Regions from separate parts of the Streptomyces sp. NBC_00287 genome, predicted to be linked through region 3. Evidence: riboswitches for the same ligand, from Rfam matches in the RefSeq annotation. Region 3 holds a riboswitch; each other region holds the start of a gene.
What was found. A riboswitch is a leader RNA that binds a small molecule or an ion and turns the genes downstream of it on or off. The one in region 3 is predicted to bind cyclic di-AMP.
Positions count from the first base shown of each region.

Region 1: it holds a riboswitch for cyclic di-AMP, as region 3 does, so the genes downstream of both, OHT76_RS20675 (M23 family metallopeptidase) here and OHT76_RS06490 (C40 family peptidase) in region 3, are expected to answer to the same signal.
Region 2: it holds a riboswitch for cyclic di-AMP, as region 3 does, so the genes downstream of both, OHT76_RS25500 (transglycosylase SLT domain-containing protein) here and OHT76_RS06490 (C40 family peptidase) in region 3, are expected to answer to the same signal.
Region 4: it holds a riboswitch for cyclic di-AMP, as region 3 does, so the genes downstream of both, OHT76_RS31670 (M23 family metallopeptidase) here and OHT76_RS06490 (C40 family peptidase) in region 3, are expected to answer to the same signal.

Region 1 is NZ_CP108053.1:4,563,458-4,566,734, reverse strand. Features, by position in the region: tRNA gene OHT76_RS20685 (tRNA-Met) at 1-2, shown strand, start outside; gene OHT76_RS20680 (PP2C family protein-serine/threonine phosphatase) at 138-1,235, shown strand; cyclic di-AMP (ydaO/yuaA leader) riboswitch at 1,466-1,623, shown strand; gene OHT76_RS20675 (M23 family metallopeptidase) at 1,635-2,663, shown strand; gene OHT76_RS20670 (PrsW family intramembrane metalloprotease) at 2,748-3,277, opposite strand, start outside.
Region 2 is NZ_CP108053.1:5,579,490-5,582,766, reverse strand. Features, by position in the region: gene OHT76_RS25505 (CocE/NonD family hydrolase) at 1-1,739, shown strand, start outside; cyclic di-AMP (ydaO/yuaA leader) riboswitch at 2,010-2,192, shown strand; gene OHT76_RS25500 (transglycosylase SLT domain-containing protein) at 2,196-2,669, shown strand; gene OHT76_RS25495 (HAD family hydrolase) at 2,682-3,277, opposite strand, start outside.
Region 3 is NZ_CP108053.1:1,444,414-1,447,690, reverse strand. Features, by position in the region: gene OHT76_RS06500 (LysR family transcriptional regulator) at 1-708, opposite strand, end outside; gene OHT76_RS06495 (LysE family translocator) at 799-1,413, shown strand; gene OHT76_RS06490 (C40 family peptidase) at 1,469-1,942, opposite strand; cyclic di-AMP (ydaO/yuaA leader) riboswitch at 1,946-2,072, opposite strand; gene OHT76_RS06485 (hypothetical protein) at 2,489-2,797, opposite strand; gene OHT76_RS06480 (ATP-dependent Clp protease proteolytic subunit) at 2,805-3,277, opposite strand, start outside.
Region 4 is NZ_CP108053.1:6,933,362-6,936,638, reverse strand. Features, by position in the region: gene OHT76_RS31680 (HPr family phosphocarrier protein) at 1-63, shown strand, start outside; gene OHT76_RS31675 (GntR family transcriptional regulator) at 201-887, opposite strand; gene OHT76_RS31670 (M23 family metallopeptidase) at 1,075-1,839, opposite strand; cyclic di-AMP (ydaO/yuaA leader) riboswitch at 1,853-2,015, opposite strand; gene OHT76_RS31665 (M16 family metallopeptidase) at 2,230-3,277, opposite strand, start outside.

The DNA.
Region 1 (3,277 bases), 3.1 Mb from region 3:
TACTGAAGGCCGAGGGCCGGAATCCGAAAGGGTTCCGGCCCTCGGTGTTTCCCCTCATCCACTCGGCCCACACCATTCGCCGCCCGCCCCCGCTCCGGGAAACCTGGAGGGACGGCGGATCTGGTGGGAGGCGGGCAGTGCGGGCTGGAGGCGCGGACGAGACACGGCACGTCCCGCCCGCACGCACCCTCGTCCTCCTGCTCCCGCCGCTGCTGATCGCGGGCGGGATCCTCTACGACTTCGTCACCCCGCGCGGATTCACTGCGATCCCCTTCTTCACCGCCGCACCCCTGGTCGCCGCGCCCTTCTACGGGCTGAGCGGCACCGTCATCACGGGAGTCGTGGCGCTGCTCGCCACCTACGGCGTCCACGTCCGGCTGGGCTTCGGCATGGACGCGGACACGGTCACCGAGGTGGTCACCGTGGTCACCGTCGCCGTCCTGGCCGCCGTACTCAACCGTGTCGTGCGCCGCGGCGACCTGCGGCTCGCCTCGCAGCGCGAGATCGCCGTGGCGACCCAGCGCGCCGTCCTGCCCGAGCCGCTGGAGCGGATCGGCGGCTACGAGATCGCCGCGCGCTACGAGGCGGCGCAGGCCGACGCTTTCATCGGCGGCGATCTGTACGCCGTGCAGGACAGCGCGTACGGCGTGCGGCTTGTCGTGGGCGATGTGCGCGGCAAGGGGATGGGGGCCGTCGCGGCCGTGGCCGTCGTCATCGGGGCCTTCCGGGAGGCCGCCGAGCAGGAGGCGAGCCTGGAGGTGGTCGCGCAGCGGCTCGAGCGGGCGCTGGCCCGGGAGGGCTCGCGGCGTGACGGGATCGAGGCCGTCGAGGGGTTCACCACTGCCGTACTCGCCGAACTCCCGCACGGCGACGGGGTCGTGCGCGTCGTCAACCGCGGCCATCCGCCCCCGCTGTTGCTGTACCCCGACGGCACCGTGCGCCCGCTGCCGGCCCGCGAGCCCGCCCTCCCGCTCGGCATGAGCGACCTCGGCAGCTGGCCCGACCGCGCCGACGAGGTCCCCTTCCCGCCCGGCACCACCCTGCTCCTGCACACCGACGGCCTCTCCGAGGCCCGCGACGCGCACGGCGTCTTCTACGACCCGCAGACCCGGCTGGCCGGCCGTGCCTTCGGCGATCCGGGCATCCTGATCCGGGCCCTCGCCGAGGACGTGCGCGTGTACTGCGGGGGCGGGATGACGGACGACATGGCCCTGCTCGCCGTACGAAGACCCTGATTGTTACCGGGGGTGATCGGTCGGGAGCCCTCCGCATAACAACTGACATACCGTCAATACCTGTGTGGCACATGAGGCTTGGTCAACTCGCCCGATTTAGACCCCTCGTGACCCGAAAGTCCAGGCCGGAATCGTTAATGATCAAGCCGAACGGCTTGGAATCCGCGCCCCGCGTCTATTAACGTTCGATAACGCAGCGCGGTCGTCCCAGCCGTCACAAGAGTCGGCTCCGTGCGCACGCGCCGAATCCCGTAAGGGAACCGGGGAACCACCAACTTGGGGTGAATCGGGCGTAATCCGCCGTGCAGATACGGCAGATATACGCGCGTAGGAGACCTTCCTGCTCCGAACCCGTCAGCTAACCCGGTAGGCGAGAAGGAAGGAAAGGAGCACGCCCACGTGGCGTCAAACCGGCCTGCCCCCGAGGCCCCGTTCGTGCCGAGCCAGCGCAATGACGAGGCCTACGGCTACGGCAGCCAACGCACCGACGAGGGCCCCTGGGAGGAATGGAACCCCACCGCGGAATCCATTCGCCCGGTTCGCGGCCGGCACCGCGTCTCCAAGCAGCGCGGCGGCGGACTCGCCCGCAGCTCCACGGTTCTCGGCGTCGGTGTCATAGCCGCCGTCGGCGCGGGCGGCATGGCCAGCGCGCAGTCCGGCAAGCCGCCGGTCGCGATCACCATGCCCGACCTGCCGCTGATCTCCGACGACACCGCGGAGGAGGCGCCCGAGACCTCGAGCACCCCGCTCAGCAGCGTCGGCATCACCACCACCGACACCGAGACGGGCACCTCGGACGCCGGTGAGGCGCTTCGCGCCCGGATCATGGCCCAGGCCGAGCAGCAGCAGGACCAGGTCGACACCAAGGCCGCCGCTGCCGCCGCCGCTGCCGCCGAGAAGGCCGCCGCGGAAGCCGCAGCCAAGGCCGAGAAGGAGGCGGAGGCCAAGGCCGCCGCCGCCAAGGAAAAGGCCGAGCAGGAGGCCCGCGAGAAGGCCGAGGCCGAGCGCCTGGCCGCGCTGGCCAAGCAGTTCGCGCTGCCGACGTCGTCGTACACCATCACCTCGACCTTCGGTCAGGCCGGCTCGCTGTGGTCCTCCGGGTACCACACCGGCCTCGACTTCGCCGCTCCCACGGGCACGCTGATCAAGGCGGTCCACACCGGCACGATCACCTCCGCCGGCTGGGACGGGTCGTACGGCTACAAGACCGTGCTCACCCTGGAGGACGGCACCGAGATCTGGTACGCCCACCAGTCCTCGATCAGCGTCAGCGTCGGGCAGCAGGTCACCACCGGGGACGTCATCGGCCGCGTGGGCGCGACCGGCAATGTGACCGGCGCGCACCTGCACATGGAGGTCCACCCCGAGGGCTCCTCCTCCGGCATCGACCCGCTCGCGTGGCTGCGCAGCAAGGGCCTCACCCCCTGAGCCGGTTCCCCGTGTGAACCCCGGCGGTCCTGACGACGACCCCCCGACGTCAGGGCTGCCGGTTTTTGGCGTCCGGGACTCTTCTTACGTCCGGTACGGGTTGTACGCCGAGTACGGTCCCGCCGGGTACGCCGGATAGGGCTGGTACGTCGGCTGGGCCGGATGCCCATACGCCCCGTACATCGGCCACGGCGCCGCCACCACCGGCACCGGCGGGGCCGTGGCACGGGCGGCATGGTCGAGGGCCGGACGGGCCACCTCCCGGCGCCGCCACAGCTCCTGCAACAGCTCTTGTTCCCGTACGACGAAGTCGGCGCCCGCGCGACCCCGGCGCCCCCGGTGCCGCAGGAACGCGAGCGAGGTCGCGTACGCCTCGTACTGCGCCACCTGCCGCGCCGCCTGCTTCCCGGCGTGGCGGCGGGCGTACTGCCGCGCCAGGCGCCGCGCCCGCATCGAGCCCAGCGCGAAGGGCTCGCCCGGGGTGAGCCAGCCTGCGACGGCATAGGCGGGCAGTTCCTCGCGGACGGTGCGCAGCTCGCGCTGGCGGGTCCAGATCACCAGCCAGGTCAGCAGCCCGAACGCGGGCACCATGATCGCCGCGTACACCGCGAAGA
Region 2 (3,277 bases), 4.1 Mb from region 3:
TGGTCAACTGGCTGGCGGCCCAGCCCTGGTGCGACGGCAAGGTCGGTATGTTCGGCATCTCCTGGGGCGGCTTCAACTCCCTCCAGATCGCGGCCCTCGCGCCCGAGCCGCTCAAGGCGATCGTCACGGTCTGCTCCACCGACGATCGCTATGACAACGACGTGCACTACACGGGAGGTTCCGTCCTCGCGGTGGACATGCACGCCTGGGCGGCCACGATGCTCGCCTTCGTCTCCCGGCCGCCCGATCCGCTCTACGCCGGGGACGCCTGGCGGGACCTTTGGCTCAAGCGCCTGGAGGCCGTGGAACCGTTCCTGCACACCTGGCTGACCCACCAGACCCGGGACGACTACTGGCGCCACGGCAGCGTGTGCGAGGACTACGGCGCGATCGAGGCCGCCGTGCTGGCGGTGGGCGGCTGGCACGACCCGTACCGCGACACCGTGCTCCGACTCGTCGAACACCTGCCCGCCGACCGCGTCCGGGGGCTGATCGGCCCCTGGTCCCACCAGTACCCCGACCGCGGCCTGCCGCCAGGACCGGCGATCGGCTTCCTCCAGGAGACCCTGCGCTGGTGGGACCACTGGCTGAAGGGCAAGGGCACCCTCCCCGAGCCCCTCCTACGGGCCTACGTCAGTGACTCCCACCCGCCCGCCACGGTCTACGACACCCTGCCCGGCCGCTGGGTCGGCGAGCCGGCCTGGCCCTCCCCTCACATCACGAACGTGACGTACGCCCTCCAGGGCGCCCCCGTGCTCGTACGGTCCCCCATGCACACCGGCGTGGACGCCGGCCGCTTCTTCCCGTTCGGGAACGACGCCGATCTGCCGCCGGACCAGCGGGAGGAGGACGGGCGCTCGGCCTGCTTCGAGTTCGCGGTGGGCGAGGAGACCTGGGTGCTGGGGCGGCCGAAGGTGCGGCTGCGGCTCACCTCGGAGGTGCCGCGCGGGCAGGTGATCGCGCGGGTCTGCGATGTCGCCCCCGACGGCTCCTCGACCCTGGTCGCGCGGGGCGTGCTGAACCTCTCCGCGCGCCACGGCCGCGACCGGGTGGTGCCGTGGGAGCCGGGCGCCACGCAGGACGTCGAGTTCGAGCTGAACGGCATCGGGCACGCCCTCCCGGCCGGGCATCGCATCCGGCTCGCGGTGTCGTCGGCGTACTGGCCGTGGGTCTGGCCGCAGGCGGAGTCGGGGGCGGGGTTCACGCTGGATCCGGCGGGGAGCTTTCTGGAACTGCCGGTACGCGCGCGTGGGGCGTCTTCCGGGACGGACGTCGCCTTCGACACTGCCTTCGACATCGCCTTCGACATCGCCTTCGACATCGCCTTCGAGGAGCCGGAACAGGCCGAGCCCCTCGGCGTGAGCTACCCGGTGACGCTGGACGAGCCGCGCCCCGAGCGGCTGGTCACCCGTGACGTGGCCAAGGACGAGTGGCGGCTTGAGGTCGATCCGCGGTACGGCGGCACGCGCGTGTACCCCGACGGCCTGGAGTTCACCGAGGACGCGCTGGAGACGTACACGATCCGGTCCACCGACCCCTTGTCGGCCCGCGCCCGCTCGGACTGGACGATCCGGCTGCACCGTCCGGAGCTGGCCTGGGACACGAGTGTGCGGACCCGCTCCGAGATCACGTGCGATGCGAAGGACTTCATCGCCTCGAATGAGGTGATTTGCACGGATGGTGGCGAAGTGGTCTTCCATCGGACATGGGAGAAGCGGATTCCGCGAACGGCGGGTTGATACGGGCCCATTGGGGTCGATTGACCGATTTAAGCTATCTTGCACTTGCGCGTGACTTGGCTCACGCGCGTATACCCACAGGCACCCCACAGGCTTCCCTCGACACCCGCTTGAAGGCCGCCAGTTGAGCCTTGGCGACCGCAAAGACCCCAGCCCCGTCTGCCACTCGAACGAAGATCAAAGTGCTGGATATGTGAATCCGCTACTTGTTTCGGACATGTGCTCTCGCATACGTTCCCGGCCTGTCGGGCGGACGCCTAATCCTGCCGCCGTCCGGCTCCACCGAGATTCTTCGTACGGCAGGAGCGGGGGACCCAGGTAAGTCGCCGTGCCGGACGTCTTCGGACGCGTCGGTACGGCTCGGGGTGAAGTCGCGTGCCCTTCACGGTGCGCGGCCGGGCAGCTCCCGCCCGAACCCGACAGCTCACCTCGCAGGCGCCGGAGAGGAACTTCGCCATGCCTGCTGCCGCTCAGCACCGTCGTACCCGCCTCGCCCGCAAGCTCGCCGTCCTCGGCACCGGCGCCGCCGTACTGGCGCTCCCGCTCATCGGCGCGACCAGCGCCTCGGCGGCCACCCCGACCGTCACCACCGCCGCCTCGCTCGGGTACGCCAACAACCTGGACGGCTGGATCCGCGCGTCCCTCCAGGTCATGGCGCAGAACGGCATCCCCGGCTCGTACGACGGCATCTACCGCAACATCATGCGGGAGTCCTCGGGCAACCAGTACGCGATCAACAACTGGGACTCCAACGCCGCCGCCGGCACCCCGTCCAAGGGCCTGCTCCAGGTGATCGACCCGACCTTCCAGGCGTACCACGTCTCCGGCACCTCGTACGACCCCTACGACCCGGTCGCGAACATCACCGCCGCCTGCAACTACGCGTCTCAGCGGTACGGCTCGATCGACAACGTCTTCGGGGCGTACTGAGCCTTTCCATGGCTACCGGAAGAGTCTTTCGAGGACGACGGCGATGCCGTCGTCCTCGTTCGACAGGGTGATCTCGTCGGCCACCGCCTTGAGTTCGGGGTGGGCATTGGCCATCGCGACACCGTGGGCCGCCCAGTCGAACATCGGGATGTCGTTGGGCATGTCGCCGAAGGCGATGGTCTCCCGCGGGCCGAGCCCCAGATGCCGGGCCGCCAGCGCCAGACCCGTCGCCTTGGTGATGCCGCATGGCTGAAGTTCGACGGTCCCGGGGCCCGACATGGTGACCGTCGCCAGCGAACCCACCACCGAGCGCGCCGTCGCCGCCAACTGGTCGTCGGACAGCTCGGGATGGCGCAGCAGCACCTTGCTGATCGGCTCGCACCACAGGTCGTCGCGCCGCCCGACCCGCACCGCGGGCAGGGTGGGGTGCGGCATCAGGTAGCCGGGCTCGATCAGCGTGAGCCCGTCGACGCCGTCCTGGTCGACCGCCGCGTACACCTGCCCCACCTCGGCCTCGATCTTGCCGAGCGCGGTCTCCGCCAACTCCCGGTCCAGGGTGACGGACCACAGCAGGCGGTCCGCCCCGGCGTCGTACACCTGCGCGCCCT
Region 3 (3,277 bases):
GCACACCAGCGCGTACACCGGGGTCTCCACCAGCACCGACGGCGTGGCCCCGGCCCGGGCCAGTACCGCCTCCACCCCCTGCCGGGCCGGATGATCCGGCGCCATGCTGATCAGTGGCTGCCCGGCGAGCTCGCTCAGCGGGAGCCGCGAGGTCCCCTCGGCCAGGGCATGCCCGGGGGCGGTCACCAGGACCAGCTCCTCCACCAGCACCGGCTCCAGCGTGACGGAGGCCGGCACCGCCACCGCTTCCGCCGGCTCGTAGGTGTGCGTCAGCGCCAGATCGATCTCCCCGGCGGCCACCGCGGCGACCCCGGCGGGCGGTTCGTGGTTGGCGACGGTCAGCTCCACATCCGGGTGGGCCCGGCGGAACGCGCTGAGCACCGGCGGCAGCAGATGGACGCCCGCGGTCTGGAAGGTGCCGAGCCGGAGCGTGCCCCCGGACAGACCGGTGAGGCGGGCCAGTTCATGCCGGGCGCGGTCCAGTTCGTCCAGCACCCGGCGGGCCCGCGTCACCAGCAGCTCGCCCGCGCCGGTGAGCCGGGCGCCGCGATGGTGCCGGACGAGCAGGGGTGTGCCCGCCTCCCGCTCCAGCTTCGCCAGCTGCTGGGAGAGTGCGGGAGCGGTGTAGCCGAGCCGCTCGGCGGCCCGGGTGATCGAACCGGCCTCGGCGACCGCGACGAGCGCCGCGAGCCGGGTGGGGTCGTACATGGTCCTGGCACCTGCCTAAAGCATTGCTTAAGGGAGACCCAGGATATTCGAAATACCTGCTGAAGGCTCAGTCGCGGCAGGCTGGCTGCCATGGATGGACAGCTCCTCGCCTTCACCGGGGTCGCCGCCGGCATGGTCGCCATGCCCGGGGCCGACTTCACCGTCGTCGTACGCAACGCCCTCGTCTCGCGCCGGGCCGGGATCGCCTGCGCCCTGGGCGTCGCGGGCGGGCTGCTGCTGCACACGGCGCTGGCGGTCGCGGGGGTCGCCGCGGTCCTGGCCGCGGTGCCTGCACTGTTCCGGACGCTCCAACTGCTGGGTGGCGCCTATGTGTTGTACCTGGGTATACGGACTCTGCTGGCCCTGCGCCGACCGCGGACGGCCGCTGTCGAGGAGGCGGCGACGGCCGCGCGTCCGCTGCGGCAGGGGTTCGTCACCAACGCCCTCAATCCCAAGGCGCCGATCACCTTCCTCAGTCTGCTGCCGCAGTTCGTGCCCGCCGGCGCACCCGCGCTGCCGCGCACGCTGCTCCTGGCGCTGATCGTGGTGGTGCTCGCCCTGCTGTGGTTCCCGGCCGTGGCACTGCTCGTGGACCGGCTCGGCCGCCGGCTGCGCCGACCGCGCGCCGCCCGGCTCGTCGAGACCGTCACCGGCACCGCGCTGACGGCCCTGGGCGCGCTGCTGCTGCTCGAGGCGGCGGCCTGAGCACCCGTCAGGGCGGCGGCGTGTCAGGGACGCCGCCGCCCGTCGGGGCAGCCGGTCAGCTCACCCGGCCGTACCAGACGCTCTTGGTCCAGATCTTCTGCAGCCTCACCACGTCCCCGGACTTCGGGGCGTGCCAGATCTTCCCCTTCCCGGCGTAGATGCCGACGTGGTAGACGTTCGACCCCGAGTGGAAGAACACGAGGTCGCCCGCCTTGCGGCTCTTGGCGGAGATGTGGCGCGACTTGTTGTACTGCTGGGCCGCCGTACGAGGCAGCTTCTTGCCCGCCTTCTTGTACGAGTACAGCGTGAGCCCGGAGCAGTCGAAGCGGTGCGGTCCGACAGCCCCCCACTTGTACGGGGAGCCCTGCTTGGAGGCCGCGACCTGGAGTGCCTTCGTCGCCGGTGTGGCCGCCTCCGCTTCGGCGGAGAGGCCAGGGGCCACGATCGAGCCGCCCACGGCGGCGATGGTGAGAGCCGAGGCCGTACCGGCCCGGGCCATCAGCGACGGGACACGATTGAGCGCAGTCATGCGCAACCCTTCGTCAGCCGCCTGTGAAGGATGACCTGTCGGATTCGGGCTGGCGAAGTTGCCCGGCCGCTGACGCGGCTTCACCCCAAGGGCTGCTCGGCACGGACTTCCGTGCCGGCGACCCGTCGTGCTCGGGTCCTCCACTCCTGCCGATCCACTCCTGTCGACCGGTCATCCGGGCGGCGGCAGGACTCGGCGTCCGCCCGGACCGCCCCGCCGCTGTGGCGGGGGCTTGTCGTCAGACAGGGATCTTGGCTCACGGATGTCCGAAAATCCCAACGGAACCGGGGATTTGTGGCGTTACTCACCACTCACCCGTTCGGGTGGACGCTGCTCCGTTCGAACTAGCGTCGAGGCGCCGGGGGATGCCCGGACCAGCATCGGAACGTCTGTTTCGGTTCTGAGGCTACGCGCGTTGCGCAACCCTGACGGGCCGGCAAAAGGAGACACGGCTACGCCGAAAGGGGGTACCTCGTTTGGTCCGTTTCAACTCCGGCCCGGACGCCTCGTCGCCACCGCGAGATGTCCGGACCGGGCCCACGTGCGTCAACTGTCCGAGCGCGGCGGCACCGTGACACGAGCCGTGCGGCGTTCGCCGTCCAGCACACGCAGCGCACGCGCCAGCGTGGGGGCGTGCACCTCGGTCTCGCCCCGCTGGTGCATGAGCGCCAGTGCGTCCCGCAGTTCGGCCGCCTTGGTGACCAACGCCTGGGCGGCGCGCAGCCCGCGGTAGGTGTCGCCGTGGTGCGCGGGGTTGATCCGCCCGAGCAGATCGACCACATCGAGGTAACGGTCGATCAACTCGCCCTCGGCGCGCGTCAGGGCGGGCAGGGGCGGCAGCTCCGGTGGCAGCATCCGCGGGTCACCTCATGGCCTTGCGGCTCGGGATGAGGGCGTCCACCAGGCCGTACTCCATGGCCGCCCGGGCGTCGAGCACCTTGTCCCGCTCGATGTCCGCGCGCACTTGCTCGGGGTCGCGCCCGGTGTGCCGTACGAGCATCTCCTCCAGGCGGGCCCGAATGCGCGTCAACTCCTCGGCCTGGATGGCCAGATCGCTGGCCTGGCCCTCGATCGGCTCGGGCAGCGAGGGCTGGCTGAGCACCACGCGTGCACCCGGCAGGGCGAACCGCTTGCCCGGCGTGCCCGCGGCCACCAGCACGGCGGCGGTCGGTCCGGCCTGGCCGAGCAGGATCGTCTCCACGTCACAGGTGACGTACCGCATCGTGTCGTAGATCGCGGACATGGCGCTGAACGGGCCGCCGGGGGAGTTGACGTACAGCGAGATGTCCCGGTCGGGGGACTGGTGCTCCAGGTACATGAACTGCGCCATCACGT
Region 4 (3,277 bases), 5.5 Mb from region 3:
GCCCTCGACCGTCTGGCGAAGCTGGTCTCCGAGGGTCTCGAAGAGCTCCCCGAGACCGTCTGAGTAATTGCCGGGCGCGGCACTCGCCGCTTCCCCGAAGGGCTCGTCCGAATTACCGGGCGGGCCCTTCGCATTTTCCACTTCCGGGCAGCGAAAATAGTCCCCCGGGAATTACACCCTCTTTGTATACGGTGCGCATGTTAATGCCGCAGGCCCGACATGTTTACGGGATGTTGCGAATTCCTCACACGCTCCCCGCCGGAGGGGAACCGCAGCCGGTGCGTACCGCTGGAGCGCTCGGTGTGCACGGCGGTGATCGCCCGCGCGCGCTCGCTGTCCCCGCGCGCCACCGCGTCCACGATCGCCCCGTGCTCGACCCAGGCCTCCGCGGGGCTGGCCGACGCCTCCACCGCGTACATCCAGGCGATCTTGTGCCGCAGCTGGGTCAGCATCGAGGTCAGGGCGGGGCTGCCGGAGGCCTGGGCCAGCGTCTCGTGGAACCAGCCGCCCAGGGAGCGCAGATCCTCGCTGTTGCCCCTTCTGGCCCGCTCCTGACCGAGCCTCACCAGACCGCGCAGCACCTTCAGATGCGCCTCGGTGCGCCGCTGGGCGGCCCGGGCGGCGCCGAGCGGCTCCAGCAGCGAGCGCATCTCCAGCAGGTCACCGGCTTCCTGCTCGGTCGGTTCCGCGACGCACGCGCCCGCGTGCCGCCGGGTCACCACGAAGCCCTCCGCCTCCAGCGTGCGCAGGGCCTCCCGGACGGGGACGCGCGAGACGCCGTAGCGGCGCGCGAGCAGTTCCTCGGTGAGTCGGCTGCCGCGCTCGTAGACACCGGCGACGATGTCGTCCCGGATCGCCGTGCATACCGAGTGCGCCGGAATACGCATGACCGACCTCCGCTTTAATCCCCGTGAAACGTCGACGACGGACGTGTGTTCAGTGACTCTATTGCAGTGAGCCGGAATTTCCGATGGCGGGCCGGAATCCATGGATATTTTTTGGACAACGGGGCCCCGTAAACACCGAAAAACCCCGGCTCGGGGAGCCGGGGTCTCGGAAGCGTGGCGGGTGTCGTCAGACGTTCACGCCGTGCGAGCGGAGGTAGGCGGCGGGGTCGATGTCCGAGCCGTACTCCGCGGTCGTACGGGCCTCGAAGTGCAGATGCGCCCCGGTGACGTTGCCGGTGGCGCCGGAGAGGCCTATCTGCTGGCCCGGGGTGACGCTCTGGCCCACCGAGACGGCGATGGACGACAGGTGGCCGTACTGGGTGTACGTGCCGTCGTGCATCTTGATGACGATCTGGTTGCCGTACGCCCCGCCCCAGCCGGCCTCGACGACGGTGCCCATGCCGACCGAGCGGACGGAGGTGCCGCTGGAGGCGTGGAAGTCGATGCCGGTGTGGCTGCCGGAGGACCAGACGGCGCCGCCGGCCTGGTAGCTCGTCGACACGTAGGAGCCGGAGATCGGGGAGACGAAGGTGTTCAGGCGCTTGCGCTCGGCCTCGCGGGCGGCGCGCTCCTTGGCCTCGCGCGCCTTCTTGGCCGCCTCGGCGGCCTCCTTGCGCGCGGCCTCCTCGGCCTTCTTCTTCGCCGCCGCCTCGTCGGCCGCCTGCTGCTGGGCTACAGCCTGGGCGTCGATCTGTTCGGCGACCGAGTCGCCGATGGTGATGACGGGGGTGAGACCGGTCTGCTCGGCGGCGGCCTCGGCGGCGAGCGCGGGGCTCGCGAGGGTGCCGACGACGCCGGTGGTGGTGAGGGCCGCGACGCCCGCCGCGCGGGCGGTGGTGCGCTGCATCCTGCTGGGACGACGGTGCTTCCCGGTGGCGCGCGTGAACGCCATGAAGTGGCTGGTCCTTTCCTTCCTTCTCGCCTACCGGGTTAGCTGACGGGTTCGGAGCAGGAAGGTCTCCTACGGCCGCCCTCGCTCACACGCGGGCGTCCGATTCACCCCAGGGACTTGGGTGGGTCCCCGGCTCCCCTGGCTCGCGCCGTACGGGGACTCGGCGATGACTGTCCGGTGCCGCGGATGCGGCGCACTGCCTGACGGACAGCCCGGACGACGCTAAACGGGACAACTTTCAATCCCCAAACGGATCGCGGCTTTTGTAGCGCATGCCACAGGTCAGACAGGCAACCTCTCCCTCAATTCGGACATAAAGGGGCCCTGGTGACGCTTCCATCACCAGGGCCCCACACGCGCGTGGCCGCGCGTTCACATCCGAGGGTGTGTCTACTCGGCTGTCACGACGGTGACTTCACCGATTCCGAGGGCCTCGACGGCCTCCTTGATCTGCGCCGCGTCACCGACCAGAACGGTCACCAGACGGTCCATCGGGAAGGCGCTCACGACGGCCGCGGTGGCCTCCACGGTGCCGGTCGCGGCGAGCCGGCGGTACAGCGTGGCCTGGTAGTCGTCGGGCAGGTGCTGCTCGACCTGGTCGGCCAGGGTGCTCGCCACTGCGGCGGCCGTCTCGTACTTCAGCGGCGCCACCCCGACGAGGTTCTGTACGGCGACGTCCCGCTCGGCGTCGGTGAGCCCGCCCTCGGCGAGGGTGCGCAGCACCTTCCACAGGTCCTCGAGGGCGGGACCGGTGTTGGGGGTGTCGACGGAGCCGCTGATGGCGAGCATCGCGGCGCCGGTGCCGTCGGGGGCGGAGCGCAGGACCTGCCCGAAGGAGCGCACGCCGTAGGTGTAGCCCTTCTCCTCGCGCAGGACGCGGTCCAGGCGGGAGGTGAGGGTGCCGCCGAGGCAGTACGTGCCGAGGACCTGCGCGGGCCACACACGGTCGTGCCGGTCGGGGCCGACGCGGCCGATCAGCAGCTGCGTCTGGACGGCTCCGGGGCGGTCCACGATGACGACGCGGCCGGTGTCGTCGGCGGTGACCGGGGGCACGGGCCGCGGCTCGGCCGAGGAGCCGGTCCAGGAGCCGAGGGTGTCGGCGAGGAGGGCGTCGAGGTCGGTGCCGGTGAGGTCGCCGACGACCACGGCGGTGGCCGTGGCGGGGCGGACGTGCCGCTCGTAGAAGGCGCGTACGGCCCCGGAGTCGATGGCCGCGACCGTCTCCTCGGTGCCCTGGCGCGGGCGCGACATGCGCGCGGCCGCCGGGAACAGCTGCTTGTAGATCTCCTTGGCGGCGCGCCGGGAGGGGTTTGCCAGCTCGTGCGGGATCTCGTCGAGACGGTTGCGCACCAGCCGTTCGACCTCGCTGTCGGCGAACGCGGGCGCCCTGAGGGCATCGGCGAGCAGACCGAGCGCCTTGGCCAGGCGGGAGACCGGA